Regions from separate parts of the Bacillus pretiosus genome, predicted to be linked through region 1. Evidence: riboswitches for the same ligand, from Rfam matches in the RefSeq annotation. Region 1 holds a riboswitch; each other region holds the start of a gene.
What was found. A riboswitch is a leader RNA that binds a small molecule or an ion and turns the genes downstream of it on or off. The one in region 1 is predicted to bind S-adenosylmethionine.

Region 1 (3,279 bases):
CCCTAGACTGATTGCAAGTACTAAACTTGAAACAAAAATAATTTTTTTCATAATGTCGCCCCCTTTCCCAAAATAATATCACCTCTTTTCCTATGAAATCTATATAATTTTTAATCTATATTCGCTATATAGCGACATGTTTAATGAAGGTTTTAAATATGATGTAAATAACAACAACTCATTTCAGGAGGTCATTATGAAGGCGATCATTTGCACACAGTATGGACCACCTAACGTTCTTCAGCTTCAAAATATAGAGAAACCTACACCTAAAAAGAACGAAGTATTAATTAAAATTCACGCAACAAGTGTATCGACTGGAGATTGTAGAATACGCGGTTTTAATAGTCCCCTCTTATTTTGGATTCCTATGCGGATCATATTAGGTTTCAGAAAACCGAGAAACCCTATACTCGGCGTAGAGTTATCCGGTGAAATCGAAGAAATAGGAACAGATGTAACTCAATTTAAAGAGGGAGATCCTATCTTTGCATTAACTGGCCTTCATGCTGGTGCTTATGCTGAATATACATGTGTACATGAAAGTGGATTAATAGCATTAAAACCTACCAATGTGACGTATGAAGAAGCGGCAGTTATTCCTTTTGGTGGAACTTCAGCATTGCATTTCCTGAGAAAGGGCCGTATAAAAAAAGGGCAACAAGTGCTCATATATGGTGCCTCCGGATCAGTAGGAACAGCTGCTGTACAACTTGCTAAATATTTCGGTACGACCGTTACGGCTGTTTGTAGTAATTCAAATTTTGAACTCGTTCAATCTTTAGGAGCCGATAAAGTAATTGATTATACGAAAGAAGATTTTACTAAGCCGGGCGAGCGCTACGATATTATATTTGATGCAGTTGGGAAGTATAAAAAATCCCTTTGTACAAATACATTAACATCCAATGGAAAATATGTATCTGTTAATGGAATGATGGCCAAGGTAAGTAAAGAGGATATGATTCTATTAAAAAAACTAGTCGAAACGGAAAAACTAAAGCCCGTTATTGATAGAACTTACCGATTAGAAGAAATTGCTGAAGCTCATATGTATGTGGAAAAGGGACATAAAAAAGGGAATGTTTCCATTACCTTAAAATAAAATATATTCAGAAAATAATATTGACAATTCTATTTGTAAGATTTACTATTAGTACCATATTAAAAAACTACATACACATACTCTTATCAAGAGTGGCGGAGGGACTGGCCCGATGATGCCCGGCAACCGAGCTTATGACGTATAAGCTAAGGTGCTAATTCCTGCAAAACGAGTTTTCGTTTTGGAAGATAAGAGAGGAACCTATTTTGTCTATTCGGCACCTCTCTTATTTTTGAGAGGTGCTTTTTATTTTGGAACGTATATGAAGGGGGGACTATAGATGAAAAAAGTATTATTGAGCATTGTAAGTGGAGCGGTATTATTGTTAGGTGCATGTGGTGCTAATTCTGATAAAGAGGTAAAAGCATTAGATGAGAAAAAGATTACTGTCGGTGTAACGGGTGGACCGCATGAACAAATTTTTGAAAAGGTAAAAGAAGTGGCAGCGAAAGACGGTCTCGAAATTGATGTAAAAGTATTTAATGATTATGTAGCACCGAACGTATCTTTAGATGAAAAAAGCCTCGATGTAAATAGCTATCAAACGAAATCTTATTTAGACGTATTTAAAGCTGAACGCAATATGAAATTAACTGAAGTATTTTCAACAGTAACATTCCCTATGGGCGTATATTCTAAAGACATAAAAGATGTAAAAGACTTAAAAGAGGGCGACGCAATCGCTGTACCAAATGATCCAACGAATGAACTTCGAGCTTTAAAACTATTTGAAAAAGCAGGCGTTTTAAAAGTGGATCCAAAGGCTACAGAAAAAGCGACTGCGAAAGATGTAATTGAAAACCCAAAGAAATTAAAAATTGTTGAATTAGAGGCATCTCAATTACCGACACAACTAAGTGAAGTGAAAGCAGCTGCAATTAATACAAACTTTGCATTAGGTGCAAAATTAAGCCCTGCGAAAGATTCTATTTTCCGTGAAGGAAAAGATTCACCATATGTAAACTGGGTCGTTGTTCGTACTGAAAATAAAGATGATGCTGTTGTAAATAAATTAAAGAAAGCTTATCAATCTAAAGAAGTAAAAGAATTTATCGAGAAAAAATTTGATGGTTCAGTTTTACCATCTTGGTAGGAGCTGACGATAATGATTGAATTAAAAAATGTATCCAAAGTATTTACAACAAAAAAAGGGAATGTAGAAGCTCTTAAACCTACTTCCCTTCAAGTAAAAAAGGGCGAAGTATTTGGAATCATTGGATATAGTGGCGCTGGTAAAAGTACATTAATTCGATGTGTAAATTTATTAGAAAAACCAACGACAGGAAATATCATTGTAAACGGCCAAGACTTAACAACTTTATCAGCAAAAGAACTAGCAAAATCGAGACAAAAAATCGGAATGATTTTTCAAGGATTCAACTTACTTAAAACTGTGACAGTTTATGAAAATATCGCATTACCGTTACGTCTATCTGGTCTTCCCAAAAATGAAATTGAAAAAAGGGTAGAAAAGTATTTACGTATTGTCGATCTTTTTAACCGAAAAGATGCATATCCGAGCGAACTTTCTGGCGGCCAGAAGCAACGTGTTGCCATTGCACGTGCACTATCACATGAACCGGAAGTGTTATTAAGCGACGAAGCAACGAGTGCTTTGGATCCAGAAACAACTGAATCTATTCTCGACCTATTATTAAAGATTAATGAAGAAATCGGGATCACAATTTTATTAATTACACATGAAATGAATGTTATCCAGCGTATATGTGACCGAGTTGCTGTTATGGAACATGGAGCAGTAGTTGAAAGCGGGACTGTGAAGGATATATTCACAAACCCACAACATGCAACAACGAAAAAATTCGTAAATAGTGCATTTGCAGCGAAGATTCCTGAAGACGTACAGAAAGAGCTACAAAGAACCGGTGAAATCGTAACACTTTCATTTATAGGGAACTCTTCTGGCGAACCAGCGTTAGCTATCGCTACAAAGCGCTTTCAAGTGTATCCGAATATTTTATCCGGTAATATTACACAGCTAAAACATGAAGCATATGGGAAACTGATTATTCATATGCAAGGTGAAAAAACTGAAATAGACCGTGCTTTATCATTTTTACAAGAGCAAGGGATCATCGTAGAAGGAGGTAGAACAGATTATGGGAAACAAGTCCTTTTTGGATGAATGGGGTAAAGTCATATGGGAAGCAACC
Region 2 (3,279 bases), 160 kb from region 1:
CAATCGTCGTTCCGATAACACTTCTTGTTAGTGGGCTTAAAGCTACTAAGAAGATGATGAATGGAACCGGACGAATTGTATTAATAATGATATTAAGAATAGAAAAGACCCATTTATTTTCTAAAAAGTTTCCTTTCCTCGTTACATACAACAGTAAACCTAGGGGTATACCAAGAATTGTAGCAAATATAAGGGTTACGATTACCATTAAGAGGGTATCCCCCGTCGCATCTACTATGCGAGGCCAAAATATACTCCAATCAACTCGCATGAGCTTCTACCTCCTTCAGCTGCACTTGCAGTCTTAGATGTTGTAATGCTTTTTGAATTTCCTTCTGTTCACCTTGCAATTCTACAAGAAGATTTCCAAATAGCACATTTTGAAGTTCAATAATATTTCCGTACAGTACGTTTACATCGACGTTATAATTTTTCGCGATATATGATAGTACCGGCTGCCCTGTCTCTTCCCCAGTAAATGTTAAGCGATAAATCTGTCCACCATTTTGAATTTTCCCTAGAACACTTTCCGGTAAATGATCATTAATAATGGAGCGTACAAAGTTTTGAGTTGTCTTTGTTTTTGGTTGTGTGAAAACATCAAACAGTTTTCCTTCTTCAATAACCTTTCCCTTCTCCATTACAGCTACACGGTGACAAATTTCTTTCACAACATGCATTTCATGTGTAATAAGAAGAATTGTTACATTGTATTCTCGATTTACTTTCTTTAATAAGTTCAAAATTTCTGTCGTTGTTTCTGGATCTAAAGCTGATGTTGCCTCATCACATATAAGAATGTCTGGCGATGTTGCAAGTGCTCTTGCAATGCCAACACGCTGCTTTTGTCCGCCTGATAGTTGCTCTGGATAATAGTTTGCTTTATCTTCTAATCCTACAAACTTTAGCAGTTCATTTACTCTTTCTTTTATCTCATTTTTTGGTACTTTCGCTAACCTTAATGGATAAGCAATATTCCCAAACACTGTTCTTGAATTAAATAAATTAAAACTTTGAAAAATCATCCCGATTCTTTGTCTTAGCTTCCGTAATTCTTTCGTCGATAGTGATGTAATATCTTTATCATCTATTGAAATCGTTCCCGCCGTTGGTCTCTCTAACATATTTACTAGGCGTAATAACGTACTCTTTCCAGCGCCACTAAAACCGATAATGCCAAAAATTTCGCCCTTCTCAACTGATAATGTTACATCCTCCACCGCATGAACAGATTGCCCACCTGATTCATATACTTTACTTACGTTGTTAAAAGAAATCATTTTTTCCCCTCCTATATGCTGTAAAAACTTGAAGTAGAGCTTTCGAGGTAAAATAAAAAGTGCTCTCCTTCTTATCAACCATAAAGATAAGAAGGAGAGCACTTATATGTACTCGGTCACATCTTCTCATCTTCCAAGCCTTTTATAAGGCTTGCTGGAGTTAGCACGGTATTAAAAAACCCGTTGCTGAGGTATCGTAGGGCCAGTCCCTCCACCTCTCTGGATAAGAATGTATCGATTTAATTGTCGTTTAATTAATTCTCATTATAGAACTCAGAATAATAAGAGTCAATACATTTTTTAGAAAAATATTAATTATTTATCTATTAAAATTTTCAAATAAAAAATCACAATATAATATTGCTTTTTAAAGTTATGTAAAATTCTTCTCCTTCATATTTTTTTAAAAGGAGAATCACCTCTATAAATTGAATACCATTATTTGAATATGAAACCGGAGGAAGATAAATATATGAAAACAGCTCTTTTACTCGTTGATATTCAAAATGATTATTTTCAACACGGAAAGATGGAATTGCGTAATCCAATAGAAGCAAGCAAATATGCTCGTCAGCTGCTACAACTCTTTAGAACGAAAAACGAACCTATTTTTCATATCCAACATGTAGCAATAAAAGATGACGCTACTTTTTTCCTGCCCAATACAGAGGGTGTACATATTCATGAAAGCGTACGTCCACTTAGAGAAGAAACCGTTATACTCAAACATTATCCAAATAGTTTTCGCGAAACTGATCTTCTAGAACAATTACAACGTTTAGACATTGAGCACGTCGTCATATGCGGGATGATGACTCATATGTGTATTGATGCTACCGTAAGGGCTGCTTTTGATTTCGGCTTTCCATGTACCGTTATACATGATGCTTGTGCTACAAAAGATCTTTCTTTTAAGAATGCTACTATACCAGCCGTTTATATTCATAACACAATTTTGGCTAGTTTAAATGGAGTATATGCAACTGTAATGAGTACAGAGGAGTTTGTGGCTACAAAAAAACACTCCCTTCAGTGAGCAAAACCGAAAAGAGTGTTTCTTGTCAAACCATAGATTTTCTTTCAAATTGTATTATACAGGAAATCCTTAAAATGAATACTAAAAAATATGACTAATAAGTCAACTTTTCTCGTTGTTTTGTTTCTATTTACATGTTTATCCCGATATTAATAGGATTTAGCTAGTTCTAATTACCTAATGGTAATATACGGTAATTGAAACTAGTTTCTCCTCTCAAAAACGTAACATATTATTTATCTGTTTGTTTTTGCTTCTTTTTCAAATACTCCGCACGCAATTTTTCAATTTGCTGCTTTTTATCAAATTTGGCAGGCGTCTGTTTTTCATGAAACTTTGCCACAGATACCTGACTTTTGTAATCCAATTGATATTTCCCCACTTTGTTCACCTACTTTTCTTGTCTTTAAAGAGAATCTATTCAACAAATATAATATACCTTATTTACTGAAGTAAACCTTATTACTTTATTAGTTTTTCTACTTATATCTATCTTAATCCACATATAGAAATTTTTTCAAAAAAAAAAAAAAAAAAGAGATCTTCACAGACTGCGAAGATCTCTTCTACTATTTCTTATAAAGTTTCAGAAGTAGTTTTTGCTTGCATGTGAAGTGCTAAGTAGTCAGGGCCACCAGCTTTAGAGTCTGTACCAGACATGTTAAAGCCACCGAATGGTTGGTAACCTACGATTGCACCAGTACATCCACGGTTGAAGTATAAGTTACCCACATGGAATTCTTCACGTGCTTTTTCAATATGGTCACGGTTATTAGTAACAACAGCACCTGTTAAACCGTATTCTGTATTGTTTGCAATTGCAAGTGCATGATCAAAGTCTTTTGCTTTACAGAATGCTACTACTGGTCCGAAGATTTCTTCTTTCATTAAGCGAGCATCTTCTGCAACGTCAGCAACGATTGTTGGTTGGATGAACCAGCCTTTAGAATCGTCTCCTTCGCC
Region 3 (3,279 bases), 640 kb from region 1:
CACTTGAGGCAAAAAGCGCCTCTAGTTCAGGAGTTCCAATGTCCTCTTGTTCTGAGCAAGCCGCTTCCGCTTTTCTTTTGCAAAAATAAACAGGAAACAACATGAAAATAACGAATATACTATATACTAAGTTAAAGGTTGTATAGTATATGGTGATCGGGTGATGACATATGATTTATGTAGAAAAAGTCATTATTGTAGAAGGTAAATCAGATAGAAGAAAGATTGAATCTATTATTCGTGAACCGGTGGAAATTGTTTGTACAAATGGTACAATTGGTTTATCGAAAATGGATGAGCTCATTGATCAGTTTTTTGATAAGGAAGTGTATGTACTAGTGGATGCTGATGATGCTGGAGAAAAGTTAAGGAAGCAATTTCGAAAAGAATTTCCGCAAGCAGAGCATATTTACATTGATCGCTCGTACCGAGAAGTGGCAACTGCGCCATCTTCACACTTAGCAAATGTATTATGGGGAGCTGACATTGACGTTTATACAGAATATTTACGGTAAGGAATGATAGAAGTGATTGATTGGACAGGAGCCGAAGCTACAGCCCTAATAGAGAACGAAGAAAAAACAGTGTTATATGTATATACTCCAATGTGTGGAACATGCCAATTAGCAAAAAAGATGTTAACAGTTGTTGAGATGACAATTGAAGACCTCCAAATTGGAATGTTAGATTTAAATTATGCTCCGCATTTAGCGAAAGAGTATGGAATCGAAAGTGTACCGTGTTTACTTGTTTTTGAAAATGGGACACTCATGAAGAAGATATATGCATTTCATTCGGTTGAATATTTATATACGGAATTAAAGTAGGCGGCAAAGTTTTTGCCGCCTCGACATATTTCTCGGGAAATATGTCGAGATGCAGGGTGGTTACAGTATTTGTCGAGCGAAAGTAACAGGATTGCTCTTTAGTGAGAGGGAATGGTATGTGTAATAGAAAGTGATATGAAGGATGTGATTTAGGGTGAAATTATATTCTTTGCTGCAATCATTTGTAAATTACGCTAATGGTCAATATCATTTAGAGCCGCTTTTAAGACAAGGAGAAAAAACTGTTAATTTCCGCTTTGGAGATGAAAGTTGTTCGTTACAAATTTCAAGAGATTATATAGAGCTGCTACATGAGGAAAGAGGAACGGAGCAAATCGTTTGTGTAGATGAGGAAGATGTAAAACAATTGGTGAACGGAAATGTACGATTGCAAATGCTAATGAACGATGGACGTGTACAATATTCGGGAACGTATCGAACGATGCTATTAGTTGAATCGATGTTCCATATATGTAAACCGATGTCAGTAGGTGCTTAAAATTCTGAAGTTTCATTTTTTACGAAAATTTCTGTTGACATGGTGTGTGGATATTGATACAATTCAATTCATAAAATATAGATAATTTCATAAATTACAAATCAGACGAAAATGTAATCTGATTTCTCTTATCAAGAGAGGTGGAGGGACTGTGCCCTGTGAAGCCCGGCAACCGTCAACTTATGTTGAAATGGTGCCAATTCCTGCAAAGCAAATGCTTTGAGAGATGAGAGAGAGGGATAATGTTGTTATATACGCATATAAACCTTTCTGCTTCTCTAAAGCGGAAAGGTTTTTTTATTGTTTGAATGTGGAGGACATTCAAACAATAAAAGTAGTGATAACGGTGGACTACACGCATTAAAAATAAAAAATTGCGGAGTCGACCAAAAATCTAGCTTCAGCGGCTAGAACAGTCGGTCGTTTCATCCCTTCCTATGAGGCAAAAAGCGCCTCTACGTCAGGGATTCGGGCGTCCTCTTGTTCTAAACGAGCCGCTTACGCTTTTTAAACAAAAAAAGGGGTGAACATCATGATCTTGTTAGAAAATGTAAAGAAAATATATAAAGCAAAAAGCGGTGATGTCACTGCTGTAGATAATGCCAATTTAAAAATAGACAAAGGTGAAATATTTGGTGTAATCGGATATAGTGGCGCTGGGAAAAGTTCTTTAATCAGATTATTCAATCAGTTAGAGAAACCAACTTCTGGCCAAATTACAATTGCAAATCGTGTGATTTCAGCAATTACAGGGAGTGAACTTCGTAAGGCAAGGCAAGAAATCGGAATGATTTTTCAGCACTTCAACTTACTTTGGTCACGAACTGTACGCGAAAATATCGAGTTCCCACTTGAAATTGCAGGTGTTGATAAGGCGAAGAGAAGAAAACGAGTGGATGAGTTAATTCATCTTGTTGGATTAGAAGGAAGAGGGGACGCGTATCCATCTCAGCTGAGCGGAGGACAAAAGCAACGCGTTGGTATTGCAAGAGCATTAGCTAACAATCCACAAGTGCTTTTATGTGATGAAGCGACATCAGCTCTTGATCCAGAAACGACAGATCAAATTTTAGATTTATTATTAGATATTAATAAGCGTCTCGGTTTAACAATTGTACTCATTACACACGAGATGCACGTGATTCGAAAGATTTGTAATCGAGTGGCGGTAATGGAGAAAGGGAAGATTGTAGAAACGGGTCCAGTACTTGATGTATTCCGCAATCCGCAGAAAGACATTACAAAGCGATTTGTACAGCAGTTAACGGATTCTGAAGATACAAATGAAACGATTGAAAGTTTAATTGAAAAGTATCCAGATGGTAAAGTAGTTCGTTTGCAGTTTATCGGTGAAGCTGTAGAAAGACCAGTACTTCAAAGATTAATGCAACGCAGTGATATAGAAGTTAGCATTTTGCAAGGAAACATCGCCCAAACAAATAACGGCTCTTACGGTAGTTTAGTTATTCATTTAAATGGTGAGGAAACAGCGATTCAGCAAGCAATAGAGGGAATACATCAAGATCAAGTAGAGCTGGAGGTGATTGCACATGGATAAGTTACTCACAAATATTGATTGGAATCAAATGTTAGAAGCAACTGGTGAAACGTTATATATGACGGCAATCGCAGCTCTTGCCACATTTGTTTTAGGACTAATTTTAGGATTGTTACTCTTTATGACAGCGAAAGATAATTTATGGGAAAACAAATCGGTTAACACGGCGATTGGAGCGTTCGTAAACATTTTCCGCTCGATACCATTCATCATTTTAATCATTTTATTAATCCCATTCACAAAGATTCTGCTTGGAACAATTCTTGGAGCGAGTGCAGCACTGCCAGCTTTAATTATTGGAGCGGCACCGTTTTACGCGAGAATGGTTGAAATTGCACTTCGCGAAATTGATAAAGGTGTAATTGAAGCTTCAAAAGCAATGGGAGCAAAAACAA

Region 2: another riboswitch for S-adenosylmethionine. It lies ahead of ACU8YW_RS01825 (methionine ABC transporter ATP-binding protein); the one in region 1 lies ahead of ACU8YW_RS01020 (MetQ/NlpA family ABC transporter substrate-binding protein).
Region 3: another riboswitch for S-adenosylmethionine. It lies ahead of ACU8YW_RS24870 (methionine ABC transporter ATP-binding protein); the one in region 1 lies ahead of ACU8YW_RS01020 (MetQ/NlpA family ABC transporter substrate-binding protein).

What each region holds. Positions count from the first base shown of each region.
Region 1 covers NZ_CM129593.1:173,533-176,811, reverse strand. Annotated here, with positions in the region: gene ACU8YW_RS01030 (hypothetical protein) at 1-51, opposite strand, end outside; gene ACU8YW_RS01025 (NAD(P)-dependent alcohol dehydrogenase) at 197-1,105, shown strand; SAM riboswitch class I at 1,186-1,300, shown strand; gene ACU8YW_RS01020 (MetQ/NlpA family ABC transporter substrate-binding protein) at 1,386-2,198, shown strand; gene ACU8YW_RS01015 (methionine ABC transporter ATP-binding protein) at 2,211-3,251, shown strand; gene ACU8YW_RS01010 (methionine ABC transporter permease) at 3,226-3,279, shown strand, end outside.
Region 2 covers NZ_CM129593.1:334,848-338,126, reverse strand. Annotated here, with positions in the region: gene ACU8YW_RS01830 (methionine ABC transporter permease) at 1-271, opposite strand, end outside; gene ACU8YW_RS01825 (methionine ABC transporter ATP-binding protein) at 261-1,280, opposite strand; SAM riboswitch class I at 1,404-1,510, opposite strand; gene ACU8YW_RS01820 (cysteine hydrolase family protein) at 1,753-2,316, shown strand; gene ACU8YW_RS01815 (hypothetical protein) at 2,549-2,698, opposite strand; gene pruA (L-glutamate gamma-semialdehyde dehydrogenase) at 2,893-3,279, opposite strand, start outside.
Region 3 covers NZ_CM129593.1:4,785,801-4,789,079, reverse strand. Annotated here, with positions in the region: gene ACU8YW_RS24890 (hypothetical protein) at 1-89, shown strand, start outside; gene ACU8YW_RS24885 (toprim domain-containing protein) at 171-515, shown strand; gene ACU8YW_RS24880 (thioredoxin family protein) at 519-827, shown strand; gene ACU8YW_RS24875 (hypothetical protein) at 982-1,326, shown strand; SAM riboswitch class I at 1,452-1,559, shown strand; gene ACU8YW_RS24870 (methionine ABC transporter ATP-binding protein) at 1,859-2,884, shown strand; gene ACU8YW_RS24865 (methionine ABC transporter permease) at 2,877-3,279, shown strand, end outside.